Regions from separate parts of the Streptomyces sp. NPDC050147 genome, predicted to be linked through region 1. Evidence: riboswitches for the same ligand, from Rfam matches in the RefSeq annotation. Region 1 holds a riboswitch; the other holds the start of a gene.
The links. Region 1 has a riboswitch for cyclic di-AMP ahead of AB0I94_RS35275 (NlpC/P60 family protein). Riboswitches for the same ligand answer to the same signal wherever they lie in the genome.

Region 1 (7,712 bases):
CCGCCTGGCGGGACGTGAGGTGCGCGAGGGTGCCGTCGGCCTCGGTGTGCAGCTGGTCGATCTCCTGGAGCTGCTTCTGTACGCCGCTGACGGCTGCCGCTTGGCGGCTGTCGGCACGGGCGGCGAGCGCGGCGCGTTCGAGGTACTGGTCGGGGTCGGAGGAGAGTGCGAGCTGTACGGCCGGGTCGATGCCGCCGCTGCGGTACTGCGCGGTTGCGATCGAACCGAGCTCCCTGCGCGCCGTGTTGAGCTTCTCCGTCTTCCGGGCCGCCTCGTCACGCAGTTCGCCCAGGGACTTCTCGGCGTTCTCGGCCTTCTCCTTGGCGCCGTTGTACTTCTCGGTGGCGATCTCGGCCTCGCGGTAGAGCGCGTCGACCTTGGACTTCACCTCGGCCGGGCTGAGCCGCGGATCCGCGTGTCCCGTGCCGTCGAAGGCGGTGGCTGTGGCGGCCCCGGCGAGAGCGATGGTGGCGGCCGTGCGGGCCGTATGGCCACGGAGCGAGCGCTGTTTCGGCTTGCGGTGCGCTGCCAACGAAGAGGGCTCCTTAGGTTCCGGCGGCAGCCCGCACAGGGGGAGCGGACCGCCGCCGGATTCTCGGCGGTGGTGACCGACTGCCGCCCCGGGTCCTGGGCGGCGGTGGGGAGCCGGTCACCTGTCGAAGGACGCTAAACCTGGCCGTCACGGGCCGGTGACGGATTGTGCGCAACTGATGCCAGTGTTCCGCCCGGTGACCGTAAGCGACCGCGCAGTCGGCCGAACCGGCCTTCTTCGAAGGTGTGTGTGACCGGTGCGGCGTTCGGGGCCCACCTGGCTACGGAGAGGTGATAAGGCCCCGGCTAGGCTCCGGAACCATGGACGTTCTCACCCATCTCTTCGTCGGCCTGCACATCATCGGCATCGGCTCCCTCCTGGGCGGCTTCCTCACTCAGATGAAGCAGATGGGCCAGGGCACGGCCCGCTTCAACCCCGCGATGCTGCACGGCGCGCTCACGATGCTCGTGACGGGCGTGATCCTGGTGGGTCTCAACCAGGCGGACGACAACCCCGTCAACAACGTCAAGATCGGCATCAAGATGGCCGTCCTGATCGTGATCCTCGCGCTCGTCTACGTGAAACGGGACGAGGAGAAGGTGGACAAGGGGATGTTCGGCGCGGTCGGTCTGCTGACCGTCGTGAACATCTTCATCGCGGTCCTGTGGACCTGAGTTCGCGGGTTCAACCGGCCCACTACGCGCGCGTGGCCCGCATCCCCCCGGGAATGCGGGCCACGCGCGCGTGGACGGGACCTCGGTGACCGCTCAGGCGGGCCGCACCACGCTGTGGATGGGCATGTAGTAGATCGACTCGACGCGGACGTTCGTGCCCGGCTTCGGGGCGTGGATCATCTTGCCGTCGCCGATGTATATCCCCACGTGGCTGATGTCGTCGTAGAAGAAGACCAGGTCGCCCGGCTTGGCGTCGGCCGTCTTCACGGTCGTGCCGACCTTCACCTGGTCCCACGTCGTACGCGGCAGGGAGATCCCCGCGGCCTTCCAGGCGTCCTGGGTGAGCCCGGAGCAGTCGTAGGAGTCGGGGCCGGCGGCGCCCCACACGTACGGCTTGCCGATTTGACCCTCGGCGAAGTTGATCACCTTCGCGGCCTTCGTCGCGTAACCACTGTCCGTGCCGCCAGAGCCAGAGCCAGAGCCAGAGCCTGCGCCCGTGTCGGTGCCGGAGCCCGAACCCGAGCCCGAGTCCGGGGTCGTCTCCTTCTCCTTCTCGCGTTCCTTGGCCGCGGCCTCCTCGGCCGCCTTGCGCTTGGCCTCCGCCTCGGCTTCCTGCTTGCGCGCCAGCTCGGCGGCCTTGCGCTTGGCCTCTTCTTCCTTCTTCTTCTCGATCGCCGCCAGCCGTGCCTTCTCCTCGGCCGTCAGCTCCGAGAGCAGCGTGCGCGCCTGACCCAGCTTCTTCTGGACGGTCTGCTTGCTCGTCCTGAGATCGTCCCGTGAGTCGCTCAGCGTCTCCAGGCTCTTGGCGGCCTTCGTGCGCTGCTTCGTCGCCGAGGCCTGTTGCGTCTGGTAGTCGTCGACCGCCTTCTTCTGGCGCGCGGTCAGCCGTTCCGACAGGTGGTTCTGGGCGAAGTACCCCTCCGGGTCGTCGGCGAGCAGCATCGTGGCGGTCTCCGAGACGCCGCCGGTGCGGTACTGGGCCGCGGCGAACGTGCCCAGCTGTTGGTGGGCCTCGTTCAGCTTGTCCGTGCGCTTGGCCACATCGTCGAGAAGGGTGTCGACCTTCTTGCGCTGCTTGTCGGTGCGCTCCTTGACCGAGTTGTACTTCTGGGTGGCTACGCCCGCCTGGTGATAGAGGTCGTCGACCTTCTTCTGCACCTCTTCGAGGCTGGGCTTCTCGGGTGCGGACGGTGCCGCTTGCGCGCTCTGTGACAGGAGAGCCACGGAGGTGAGGGCTGCCGTCGTGATGCCGAGGGCGGGAGCGGCGCGTAGGCCGGCCATGCGGGTCCGCGGCTTGCGGTGCGACGCCAAGGGAGGCGACTCCTTCCGTAGACCGCCTACCGGGTTAGCTGTCGGGTTCGGGCGGGTGGTTCCGGAAGGTTGCCCTACGGTCCCGTACCGCGTACGGGACCGATTCACCCCAAGTTCATCGTGGGTCCCCGGCTCCGAGGAGATCGAACTCGGCGGAGGCCACCCGTTCCCGGCGGGGTTCGCCGGTGGGAGTACGAGCGGCCCGCGGAGCACGCTAGCCAACTCGTGTGGCTCGTGTGAAGGTTGATGTTCGATATGCCCGATACATTTTCGTTACTTTACGAAGCTCTTGACGCGGGCACGCCGTGTTATGACGGAGAGTGGCAGGGCGTGGGCGTGGCGTAGGCGGGTGTGACGTGGCCGGAACCCGGAGCGGGTTGTCAGTGGGGCCGCCTAGACTCGGGAGGCGATGAGCAGCCTCTTTGATGACAGCTTCCTGGCGGACCTCCAGCCCTCGCGGGCTTCGGAGGAGGAGTCCCCGCCGCCGCCCGAGGACAGTGCTCCGGAATCCGTTCCGGATGATCTGTTCGACGGGAAGTTCGACGCGCCCGTGCCCCGGGAGGCGCACTACCGCGGCGGCGCCCCGCGCCCCGTGATCGACCCGGCGGCCCTGCTCGACGGGCTGAACGAGAACCAGCGCGCGGCTGTCGTGCACGCGCACTCCCCGCTGCTCATCGTCGCGGGGGCGGGCTCCGGCAAGACCCGCGTCCTGACGCACCGCATCGCGTATCTCCTGGCAGAGCGGCACGTGCACCCGGGGCAGATCCTGGCGATCACGTTCACCAACAAGGCCGCGGGCGAGATGAAGGAGCGCGTCGAGCAGCTCGTCGGGCCGCGGGCCAACGCGATGTGGGTGTCGACGTTCCACAGCGCGTGCGTCCGCATCCTGCGCCGCGAGTCGAAGAAGCTGGGCTTCACCTCCTCCTTCTCGATCTACGACGCCGCCGACTCCAAGCGGCTCATGGCGCTGGTCTGCCGCGACCTGGACATCGACCCGAAGAAGTTCCCGCCGAAGTCCTTCAGCGCCAAGATCTCGAACCTGAAGAACGAGCTGATCGACGAGGAGACCTTCGCAGGCCAGGCCGCCGACGGCTTCGAGAAGACGCTCGCGCAGGCGTACGCGATGTACCAGTCGCGGCTGCGCGAGGCGAACGCCCTCGACTTCGACGACCTGATCATGACGACGGTCCACATGTTCCGCGCGTTCCCGGACGTCGCCGAGCACTACCGCCGCCGCTTCCGCCACGTGATGGTCGACGAGTACCAGGACACCAACCACGCGCAGTACGCCCTGGTCCGCGAGCTGGTGGGGCCCTCCGGAGGCGAGGGTGACGACCCCGCCGAGCTGTGTGTCGTGGGCGACGCGGACCAGTCGATCTACGCCTTCCGCGGCGCCACGATCCGCAACATCCTCCAGTTCGAGGAGGACTATCCGAACGCGACCACGATCCTCCTCGAGCAGAACTACCGCTCCACGCAGACGATCCTGACCGCGGCCAACGCCGTCATCGAGCGCAACGAAAGCCGCCGCCCCAAGAACCTGTGGACCAACGCGGGCGCGGGCGCGGGCATCATCGGCTATGTCGCCGACACCGAGCACGACGAGGCGCAGTTCGTCGCCGACGAGATCGACCGGCTCACCGACGCGGGTGACGCGAAGGCGGGCGACGTCGCGATCTTCTACCGGACGAACGCGCAGTCCCGTGTCTTCGAAGAGATCTTCATCCGCGTCGGCCTGCCCTACAAGGTCGTCGGCGGCGTCCGCTTCTACGAGCGCAAGGAGGTCCGGGACGTCCTCGCGTATCTGCGAGTGCTCGCCAATCCGGAGGACTCCGTCCCGCTGCGGCGCATCCTGAACGTACCCAAGAGGGGCATCGGCGACCGCGCGGAGGCGATGATCGACGCGCTCTCGCAGCGCGAGAAGATCTCCTTCCCGCAGGCACTGAAGCGCGTCGACGAGGCGTACGGAATGGCGGCCCGTTCGGCGAACGCCGTCAAGCGTTTCAACGTTCTGATGGAGGAGCTGCGGACCATCGTCGAGTCGGGCGCCGGGCCCGCCGTCGTCCTGGAGGCCGTGCTCGAACGGACCGGGTACCTCGCCGAGCTGCAGGCCTCGACCGACCCGCAGGACGAGACCCGCATCGAGAACCTCCAGGAACTCGCCGCCGTGGCCCTGGAGTTCGAGCAGGACAGTGGGGAGGCGACCTCCGAAGGCCAAGCGGAAGGCGAAGGCGAGAACGACGGCGAGGATGTGGCCGAAGGCGCCGGCACAGGAGTGTCGGGCACACTCTCGGAGTTCCTCGAGCGGGTCGCGCTCGTCGCCGACTCCGACCAGATCCCGGACGAGGAGGACGACGGCTCCGGAGTCATCACGCTGATGACGCTGCACACCGCCAAGGGCCTCGAGTTCCCGGTCGTCTTCCTGACCGGCATGGAGGACGGCGTCTTCCCGCACATGCGCTCCCTCGGCCAGGTCAAGGAACTGGAGGAGGAGCGCCGCCTCGCGTACGTGGGCATCACGCGCGCGCGGGAGCGGCTCTACCTGACGCGGTCCTCGATGCGCAGCGCCTGGGGACAGCCCTCGTACAACCCGCCCTCGCGCTTCCTGGAGGAGATCCCGGAGTCCCACCTGGACTGGAAGCGAAAGGGTTCCGTCGGCGCACCGGCAACCTCCGGGCCCGCAGCCGGAATCGCCTCCTCCTTGTCGTCGTCCCGCTCGCGCACCGGGGGCGCGCAGGGATTCGCCACGCGCCGCGCCTCGGAGAAGCCGGTGGTCGCGCTCGCGATCGGGGACCGGGTCACGCACGACCAGTTCGGCCTCGGGACCGTGGTCGGGGTGAAGGGGACGGGTGCGAACGCCGAGGCGACGGTGGACTTCGGAGAGCCGAAGCCGAAGCGGCTCCTCCTGCGCTACGCACCGGTGGAGAAGCTCTGACGCCGCGCGCGGCGGCCTGAGTTACGTCGGGTCGAGGCCGTGGCTGCGCAGCCACGGCAGCGGGTCGATCGCCGAGCCGCCGGCGGGACGCACCTCGAAGTGCAGGTGCGGGCCCGTGGAGTTGCCGGAGTTGCCGGAGAAGGCGATGGGGTCACCCGCCTTGACGGGGCCGCTGGAGACCGTGTGCGTGGAGAGGTGGCAGTACCACGTCTCCGTGCCGTCCTTGGCGGTCACGATCGCCATGTTGCCGTAGGCGCTGTTCCACTTCGTGGAGACCGTGCCGTCGGTGGCGGCGAGCACCTCGCTGCCGTACGACACCGGGAAGTCGATTCCGGAGTGCGCGGACATCCAGTTGACGCCGGCCTGGCCGTAATAAGCGCTCAGGCCGTGCTGCTTCACCGGAAGCGAGAACTTCGGGCGCAGGCGCTCCTTGCGCGCGGCTTCCTCGGCGGCCTTCCTCTGGGCGGCGACCTTCTCCGCCTTGAGGTCGATGCGCTCCTGGGTGCGGCTCGCGCGATCGGCGAAGTCACCGGCGTCCGCGGAGACGTTCGCCAGCTGCGTGTCGAGCTTGTTGTTGGCGGTGGAGGGCTGCACCGGCGCGGTGTCCGGGGCCGTTGCCGCCTGCGTCTCCTTGCCGTCGTCGCCGCCGAAGTCGCCCACGGAGGCGGCGGCGATACCCGCGACGCCCATCACGCAGGCGGAGGGCACGGCGACGGTGAAGAGCGCGGAGCGCTTGGCGGGGGAGCGACGGCGGGCCCGGGAACGGGAGCCGTGCGAACGGTCGATGAGCGGAGGTTCGCCGTCACTCGCGGAAGCCCGGCGGCTCGGCTCGACCGGGCCGAGTGAATCGGCGGGAGCCTCGTCGGGCGTGAATTCGTGCTCGGCGTGAGCCGGTTCGGCGTAGGCCTCGGGGGAGTGGGGGTCGGAGTCGTACGACGCGGAGGCGTAGGACCCGGTGTCGTAAGGCGAATGCTCGTACGGTTCGGGGGCCTCGTACGTGTCGGGCGCTCCGGGCGTGTCCTGGGCCTCGTACGTGCCGTGTGCCTCGTGCGCCTCATGGGTCTCGGGGGTGCCGTAGCCCTCGTGTGTCCCGGTGCTCCCGTACGTCATGTCCTGGGCGCCGGAGTTCCACGCGGTCGCGTCGTACGCGCCGGTGTCGAAGGCCGGGGTCTCCCACTGGCCGGTCGGCTGCGGCTGGTCCCAGGCGCCCGCGTCCCAATGCCCCGTGGCCTCGGGGCCGCCGGTCTGCGCCGGGATGTCGGCGGAGAGATGCTGATGGCCGCCGGTGGACCACATGGGGCCGGTGTCGTAACTGCCGGTCTCATAACCACTGGTGTCGTACGCGGCTTGGTGCTGTGCGGTGTACGGGTCGTAGTTCAGCGTCTGTTGCGTTCCCGTGGTGGACCACTGGCCGGTGTCGTACGAACTGCCGGGCATGTCGCCGAAGAGCGGGTCGGACGCAAAGCTTCCGGTGTCGTGACCGGCCGTCGCATGACTGCCCGTGATGTCGAAGCTCCCGGTGGAATAGCCGTCGTACCCGGGCTGGGCGCCGTGGGGGGTGCTCTGCGGGTCATACGCCGCGTAGGGCGCATGGTCGGCGGGTGCCGAGGCCGGGGGTGTCGAGCTCCCCGACGGGTGACGGTCGTTCACCAACTTCTCTTTCGCCTCGGCAGCAGGGGCAGAGCAGTGCGGTGACTGTACCCGGCGGTACGCGGGCGCGACAATCTTCGGCAGGTTTCGTGCTCTCGGGAAACGGGCATTCGGCCGCCTTTCGGCGGACTGCGGGCACAGCCTTGGCCCTGCGTTCGAGCTCCGTTCGACAAATTTTCCTCGCCGCGCGCTGCGCGAGCTGCTCCTCAGGCCACGGTGAGTCCGTTCTCGGCACTCTTCGCCGGGGCGCCCGGAGCAGGCAGATCGAGGGCTTGGCGGATGCCGGCGGCGACCGCTGGGTGCACGGGCAGGGCGAGATGGCCGACACCGGAGACACGTACATTCTGGGCGATCAGGTCGGGGTGGTTGACGCAGGCCGCCTCCAGCGGGTCCATCAGCTGGTCCAGGTCGCTCCAGAAACTCACGAAACGGGTCCGGCAGCCCGGTGCGGGCTCTCGCAACTCCTCGATCACGTCCGAGCCGGGGCGCATCTGGCGCACGATCGGGTGCGCGTCGGCCAGCGGCACGACCCGCGTTCCCTCATGTGGGGTACCGAGGGTGACCAGCGTGCGGACGCGCTCGTCGCCGCCCAGGCGCTGCGCGTAATAGC
Region 2 (7,712 bases), on a different contig from region 1:
GTCGGGCAGGAGACCCCCGGCGTCACTCAGGCCGAACACCCCTACCGGAGTACTCAGGTCGTTCTCGGTGTGGTGAGCGGTCCAGCCGCGTTGGCCGTTGCGGGCGGGCCAGGGCTCGAAGACCCTGCGCCATCCGCCCATGGCGTCGCGTTCGAACAAGTGGACCGTTGAGTAGCTGGAGTCGGGCGCGTCCCCCGATACGAGGACGACCTGTCTGGCGCCCTGCCGGTCCACGGCCTTTTGCATCTTTGGCCCGAGTTGGGGGATCGCGGTGGCTCGCTGCGGGGGCGGGATTTTGTTGTAGGCGTTGTGCGGCGGCGCGTGATTGCCCGACCGGCTGTCGGCCGGAGCTCTTACGTCGCCGCATCCGCTGACAGAAACCGCGCAGACGAGCAAGGGGAGAAGCAGTCGGGGCAGCGTGGTTTTGAGCACCCTCGCATTATCGGCCAATTCCACTATTTCGCTCGGAAGCCGAGAGCGTGTCGGCCTGGTGGTGGCGTCGGCGTTGTTCCCCGGGCCGGGAGTGGACGTCCGTGGAACTGTCGGTCAGACCCGGGGGAGGGAAGGATCCGGCGTCCAGGGCAGGGGCGTGGTGATCGACCACCGTTCGTGGTCGCGCCAGGCCCCGTCGATGTAGAGATAGGCGGGGGACAGGCCCTCGTAACGGAAGCCCAGGCGCTGAACCAAGGCCGAAGACGCCTTGTTGGCCGGCTGAATGTTCGCTTCCAGCCGGTGGAGCCGCAGGTCGTTGAAGGCGTGTCGCAGGGCGACGGTGAGCCCTTCGGTCATGTAACCCCGCCCTGCGGACGGGACGAAGGCCGCGTAGCCGAGGGACGCGCCCTGGTAGCGGCCCCGGATGATGGAGTTGATGTTCACCATCCCGGCAGCCGCACCGGTCTCCTGAACGCGGATCAGAAAACCCAGGCTGGTGCCGTCGCTGAAGCGGCGCATCCAGTCCTGGAACTCGCCTGAGGTCGTGGGCAGTTGCATCCACGGCGCATGGAGCTCGGTGCTTGCCCGCACGAGCGAGCAGAACTCGTCCTGGTCGGCGAGAGTGAGCGGCCACAGTTCCACCCGCGACGGCGTAGGGGACATGTGCCCATGCTAAAACCTGTTCTGAGGACTGGATCACTTGAGTGATCCACTTCCGGAACGCTCCCTGACCGGGACTCACCGCATACGTTCTCCACGCGAGCCGGGCTCCGTCCACCTCGGACGGGGCCCGGCCCGTAGGCTCAGCCGAAGCGTTGGGTGCGTGGAGCGAAGGTGCCCTCGGGGCCGGCGGCGCGGCCGACCGACCACACCGACGACGTGCCCGGTACCGGTGCCAGTTGCAGCGTCCGGGAGTCGCCCTCCCCGGCCACCGCCGGTTCGCTGTACTCGGCGAACGACTGGCCGTCCCAGGACAGGAAGTCCGGCCCCGGGACCAACGGCGGATAGCTGCCGGGCGGGCCCCACTTCTGCGAGTTGGTCACCGAGACCCAGCCCAGCTTGCCGGACGCGGCGGGCGCGAGCGAGGTGATCGAGCCGAAGGTGGTGGGCACGGTCACCCGGCTCCACCCGTTCCCGTCCCAGCGGACCAGCAGGGGCGGAATCGGCTTGCCCGCCGGTCCGCCGATGAACCCGGCGGTGCCTCCCGCCCATACCTCCGTCGGCGAGACCGCCAGCACACTGCCCACGGCCGACCGCGGGAACCCGTCCACAATGGTCTGCTGCCACTCCTGCCCGTTCCAATGCGACACGGCCGCAGCCGAGTTGGTGGAGCCCGCGGCCCAGATGTCGTCCGCCGCCACGATGTGCATCCCGTACACGGCTCCCGGCGGCACCGGCATGTCCTGCCAGCCGCTCCCGTCCCGCCGCAGCAGTACCTGGGCGCCGTCGCGCGAACCGATCAGCCAGGTCTCGCCGCCGCCGGTGACGACCTTGGTCAGCAGGACACCGCGCGGCGGCCGGGTCTCGCGCCAGGCGGTGCCGTCGTAGCGGAGCAGGCGGGCGCCGCCCGCCGAGTCGCGGCCGACCGCCCAGACCGCCGTCGCCGAGGTCGCGGCGATGGACAGCAGGTCTCCCTGCCAGTCGGCCTTGGGCAGGCTCTGGCGCTGCCACGCGGTTCCGTCCCAGCGCAGCATCAGCGGGAAGCCCGGCGCCTCGCGACCGACGGCGTCGGAACCCACCGCCCACGCCCGGTCCGGCCCGAACGCCACGGCCTCGTTCAGCCCGGCCTGGGGGCGTACCTGTGCCGGAACCGGGACGTGTTGCCAGGCAGGGGATTCCGACGCGGCCGAGCTCATGACGGTGACGGCGGTCATCGCGACGGCGAGGACCGCGACGAGAAGTCGGCGCACCATGGTCAGCCTCCCAGCCGCTCGCTCATCAGGTTCGGCTTCGAGCCGTAGATCTCCACGGTCCCGAAGGACAGCAGCGTGGACCCGGTCTTCGCCAGTGCACGCGGTTTCACGTCGATCGCGTTCGTGCGCTCAGGGCCGTAGGAGAAGGTGATGCGGGAGCCGTTCACCCGCGCGTACTTCGACTGGAACGCGCGGTCGCTGCGCACCGGCAGCCACAGCGCGCCGTCCGCGCCGCGCACCATCGCCTCGATGTGGATATTGCCCAGCGGCGGGTAGGTGGTGCGCCAGGTGTGGCCGTTCCAGCTCATGAGGTAGGTGCGCGTCCCGCCGTCGGTGTACTGGCTGCCGCCGATCGTGACCCGGCCGGACGGTTCGAGCAGCATCGTGTGTACGTTGCTGTTCGGCGGCAGCGACACCTTCGCGTCCCGCCATGCCGTGCCGTCCCAGCGCAGGACGGTGGTCCCGCTGGTGGTGTCCGCCCAGGCCCAGGCGTCGGTGGCCGAACGCGCGGTGATGCCCATCACGTACAGAACACCGTCCGGGGTGGGCTGTGTGGTCCAGTCGGAACCGTCGTAGTGCAACACCTTCGGCCCGGTGTCGTCCTCACCGACCACCCACGCGGCGCCCGGTACCGCGGCGAAGTCCTGATAGGTCCACAGGGTCTGCGGCAGCGGGACGGTGATCCACCCTCCCGCCGACCGGCGCAGGATCTCTCCCGTCCCGGCGCGGTTGTGGAAGATCCACGCCTCCTTGCCGACGAACCGCACCTTGCCGAGCCAGCCCGACTCATCGGCGCCGGGGAAGGTGGTGTCCCGGCTCCACGCCGCGCCGTCCCACCGGTAGAGCATCGGCCGCACCCAGTCGGCGGTGTGCTCGTACCCGGTCGCCCAGGCGTCGCCCGCCCCGCGGGCGGCGAGATCGGACACGGTCACCGGAGGGGCAGCCGCGGGCACCGGCAGCGCCGACCACCTTGGCGTCACGCTCGGCGTACCGGCATCGGCAGGCGGCACGGCCGCGGCCGGCGACCCGGCCGTGACGGGCGACACGGCTGCTGCACACGCGACGACAAGACCGATGATGACCGCACGGAGACCGTTCATGAGACCTCCCAGAACGCGAAGGTCGCTCACCTTATTGGCATGCACCCGTCTGTGAATAGACGGGTGCATGCCAATCTACGGCCCGCGCCTGAGCCCCGGACAGGCTCGCGCCTGAGCCCCGGACGCAGTGCGTGCCGGGGCTCGGGGCGGTCGAGAGGGGGCTCCTAGTAGGGGCCGTTCACGTTGTCGATCGAGCCGTACCGGTCGGCCGCGTAGTTGCAGGCGGCGGTGATGTTGGCGACCGGGTCGTAGCTGTCCAGCGAGGTGCCGGGCACGTGGTAGGCGTCGAAGGTGGGGGCGATGACCTGCAGGAGCCCCTTGGACGGGGTCCCTGCGGCGGCGTTGACGTCCCAGTTGTTGATGGCCAGCGGGTTGCCGGAGGACTCGCGCATCACGTTGCGGTGGATGCCCTCGTAGGTGCCGGGGATGCCGTGCTGGGCCATGACGTCGAGCGACTCCTTGATCCAGCCGTCGAGGTTGTTGGTGTACGTCTTCTTCGCCGGTGCGGCGGCGGGCTCGGCGGCGGTGTTCGTGCGCTTGGAGCGGTCCGCGCGCTCGTCGGACGCCTTGGAGGCGGTCGCATCCTCCGCGGGCTTGGCCGGGGCCTTCTGCCCGATGGTGAGCTTGAGACCGGGGTGGATCAGTCTCGGGTTGTCACCCAGCACGCTGCGGTTGTCCTCGTACAGCTTCTTCCAGCCGCCGCTGACGGAGTGCTCTCGGGCGATCTTGGAGAGCGAGTCGCCCTCGGCGATGACGTAGGTCTTGGGGGCGGCGGGCTTGGCGGCCGCCGCGGGCTGCGCGGCGCCGGCCGAGGTCGCGCCGATCACCGGGAGGACGAGCACGGCGCCGCCCGTGCCCGCCGCGGCGATGCCCCGGCGGAACGAGCTGGACTTGGGACGGCGGTGCTTTCCCTTTGCAGGCATGACGAATTTCCTCTCCGTCGCCTACGAGGTGAGCTGTCGGGTTCGGACGGGAGATGTCCGGTCACACTGCGAATGTGACTTCACCCCGAGCCGTTCCGGAGTCCGGAACGGCGGCTTACCTGGTTCCCCCGCTCCTGCCGTGCGTAAGTGAGTGAGTACGGGAAGGGTTTCCGGACAGCGGCAGGATTCGGCGTTCCATCCGGATTGACGGTGAGGTTAGGCGAGAAAGCCCGGACAGAACAAGGGCGGAATTCGATGGGGGGAATGCGCGGGGGCGATTCTAGTGATCGAAATCCCTTGGCCCCATTGATCAAATAGCCTCAACTTTCTTTGCGTGAAACGAAAATGCGCCGAGCGGCTCTTGAGCGGTCGCGCAGTCGGGTGTGACTCATTCCACTGAAGCGCAATCCCAACTGGGTGCAGAAGTGGCCTTAATCCTCAATTCGGACATAACGCGAGGGCGTTCTTTGTGCGTCAAAAGGGGCATATGGCCTATGTTGTCTAAGTGGTTTGCTGGTCATGGTGGCCTTGTGTGTGACGGTGGGAGGCGGTTCTCGTGTGGGGACTTGGGCGGCAATTCCCACAACGGCCCTGAATCCGTGGCCCAGTTGGCGAACCCTGGATGCGGCTCCTTGTGAGGGAGCCGCATCCTGAGGCCCGATTCGATCCGTTGAGCTTGCTGTAATTGCCCTTGAAGCCTTCGTCATTCGCGGCGGTACGAATGGTCGTCCAGGCCTGCCCCTTCCACTTGGCCTGGAGCAGGACGTACTTCCCGTCGATCTTGTGGTCGTAGAACTTTCCCCAGAAGCTGCCGTTGCGGCGCCCTCTGGAGCGCGCCGCATTGATGGAACCTACGGCGGGCCGGGCTTAGCGGGCGTCAGCCAGGGGGGCCTCTGGTTGCAACCAGGGAGGTAGCGAGGCGGCGCATACCGCCGGAGTTCACTTCACGACGTACGCGCGGACGACCAGGGCAGGCTGTCGTACGTGACGACGGCTCAGTTGTGCCGGGCGCGGGCGGCGAAATGGCCGGCCGACTGCCGTCAGGTGCAGCTGTGCGGCGCTGCCGTCTTTGGGCGTCGACGAGCGCGGCCGACGTGTTCGCCCGTTGGTGCGGCGGGCTGGCAGACCGTTCCATCTGCGGTGCAGTCGATTGAGGTCGGAGGCCGGGTCCGGGGTGAGCAGCGTCTGCGCGCGGCGGCCGAACCGGCCGGGCAGGCCGAGGTGGAGCAGTTCGACGGCGCCGCCGAACTCGCCTCTGTCACACGCCTGTTGGCAGAGACCGGGGTTACCCATTGAGTACCCATACTCATGCCAACGGCCCCATATCTTTCCTACCGTCTGCCGATGAAGAGAAGGGCTCGTCACACGCCACGAAAGTCGTGCTCGGGCCGCATGCGATGCGTCAACGGGGAGTTGCATATGTACATGAAACTGTCGGCCAGACCACTCGTCCGTCTTGCTCTGGTTGCCGGCGTGGTAGGCGCCAGCCTTGCGGCAACGGGAAACGGGTTCGCGGCGACTCCGGCGGAGGCGCCGAGGGCGGCAACGGTGAGTACGTCAGGCGCCACCACGCAGGCGGTGGTCAACCTCGGTCTCGATCGCAGGCAGGCCAGGGCCGTTCAGGAGTGGTTGGCTGCGTTCCACGGCTACAGGGGATCCATCGACGGCTACCTGGGCACCGGTAGCTGGAAGGCGTTCCAGCGCCACCTCAGGGCGCACGGCTACAACGGAGCCATCGACGGAGTCGTCGGAAGCGGCACCATCAAGGCGTTGCAGCGCAAGCTCAGCCACGACAGCTGGAATTACAACGGCGCGATCGACGGAATCCCCGGAGCAGGAACCAAGGCGGCCTTCGAACGCTTCGCCCAGGGACTCCTGTGCGAGCCCTGCACCGGCCGCTGACCGGACTCGTCATGTTCGAGGCGGACGGACACTGCTGATGTCGTAGAGAACTTCGACAGCCGCGGGGCGGGCTCCGATCAGAGTCCGCCCCGCCGTCCGTCCGGCGAGGTTTCCCAGCCGCTCGTCCTCCACAAGCGGCACGCGCATGCTCCCGACGCTACGAGAGGGTGCTTATCGTCGGCGTATCGAAAACCGCATACGTGCCGGCAACACCGCGCTGCCTTGACTGGCGGCATGAATCGAACCCGGTCATCAGCACGAACAACGCCCCGGCGGTTTCGCCGACGCCTTGCCGTCGGCCTGATCGGTCTGCTGGGCCTGGCAGTCGTCATAGCGGCGACCACCGCGGCCCTCGGCGGGCGATTACTGAAGCCCTCGCACTCCTCGGCCGCCTCACCCCTGAGTTCTCTTGGTGGCGAGCACAGTGATGCGCTCGGTGAGGATGACGGCGTCGTTCCCGACGGAGTGACGGTCTTCGATGACGCGATTCCGGCCGTGGACGGCCTCGACCCAGGTCTGCTCAAGGCTCTCCGCCGAGCAGCAACGGATGCGGCCGAGGACGGAGTAGAGGTCTACGTCAACAGCGGCTGGCGCTCCCCGGACTACCAGAACCAGCTTCTTCGTGAGGCGATCTCCGAGTACGGGTCCAAAGACGCGGCTGCCCGATGGGTGGCCACCGCGGAGACGTCCCCCCACGTGTCAGGGAATGCGGCCGACCTTGGCCACTCCGACGCCACGGAGTGGCTGGCCGAACACGGTGCCGAGCACGGGCTGTGCCAGATCTACAAGAACGAACCGTGGCACTACGAACTCCGCCCCGAAGCGATCGATCACGGCTGTCCGCGCATGTATGCCAACCCGACTCAAGACCCCAGGATGCAGCAGTGACCGTAAGTGAGCGAGGACAGACCATGGTGCAGGTCGACGCGAGGGAGCAGACCGGGCAGCGGGACGCCGAGGGCCACACCCCCTCCGGCGCTTGGCGCGCACGCATCCGCCGGGCGGCCGGCATCGCCTCCCGGCCGGGGCCATGGAAGCGCGGCAAGGTGCTCGCGGGATCGGCCCTGCTGCTGGGTCTGTTCCTGTCGCTGCACGCGCAGATCACGGACTACGGGGGCCTCGGCAGTCTGGTGGAGACCTTCCTGCCGTGGTTCGGCCTGTTCGTGCCGGTGCTGCTGGCCGGGGCGCTGTGGCGTCGGTCCGCCTGCGCGGTGGTGGCGCTGCTGGTGCCGGTCTTGGTGTGGCTGAACCTCTTCGGTGGGCTGCTCATCGACAAGTCCCGTTCCGGCGGCGACCTCACCGTGGTCAGCCACAACGTCGGCGCCGACAACTCGGATCCGGCCGGCACCGCCCGAGCCCTGGCCGCCTCCGATGCGGACGTACTGGCCCTGGAGGAGATCACAGAGCAGGCGAAGCCGTCGTACGAGAAGGTCTTGGCGAAG

Region 2: it holds a riboswitch for cyclic di-AMP, as region 1 does, so the genes downstream of both, AB0I94_RS22120 (LysM peptidoglycan-binding domain-containing protein) here and AB0I94_RS35275 (NlpC/P60 family protein) in region 1, are expected to answer to the same signal.

What each region holds. Positions count from the first base shown of each region.
Region 1 covers NZ_JBFALJ010000031.1:14,931-22,642, forward strand. The annotation lists gene AB0I94_RS35265 (NlpC/P60 family protein) at 1-532, opposite strand, end outside; gene AB0I94_RS35270 (hypothetical protein) at 853-1,206, shown strand; gene AB0I94_RS35275 (NlpC/P60 family protein) at 1,300-2,517, opposite strand; cyclic di-AMP (ydaO/yuaA leader) riboswitch at 2,525-2,682, opposite strand; gene pcrA (DNA helicase PcrA) at 2,927-5,452, shown strand; gene AB0I94_RS35285 (peptidoglycan DD-metalloendopeptidase family protein) at 5,474-7,102, opposite strand; gene AB0I94_RS35290 (alpha/beta fold hydrolase) at 7,309-7,712, opposite strand, start outside.
Region 2 covers NZ_JBFALJ010000014.1:69,241-76,952, reverse strand. The annotation lists gene AB0I94_RS22140 (L,D-transpeptidase family protein) at 1-246, opposite strand, end outside; gene AB0I94_RS22135 (GNAT family N-acetyltransferase) at 547-1,095, opposite strand; gene AB0I94_RS22130 (hypothetical protein) at 1,236-2,345, opposite strand; gene AB0I94_RS22125 (hypothetical protein) at 2,348-3,445, opposite strand; gene AB0I94_RS22120 (LysM peptidoglycan-binding domain-containing protein) at 3,610-4,368, opposite strand; cyclic di-AMP (ydaO/yuaA leader) riboswitch at 4,372-4,528, opposite strand; gene AB0I94_RS22115 (hypothetical protein) at 5,308-5,661, opposite strand; gene AB0I94_RS22110 (peptidoglycan-binding protein) at 5,917-6,270, shown strand; gene AB0I94_RS22105 (M15 family metallopeptidase) at 6,505-7,158, shown strand; gene AB0I94_RS22100 (endonuclease/exonuclease/phosphatase family protein) at 7,155-7,712, shown strand, end outside.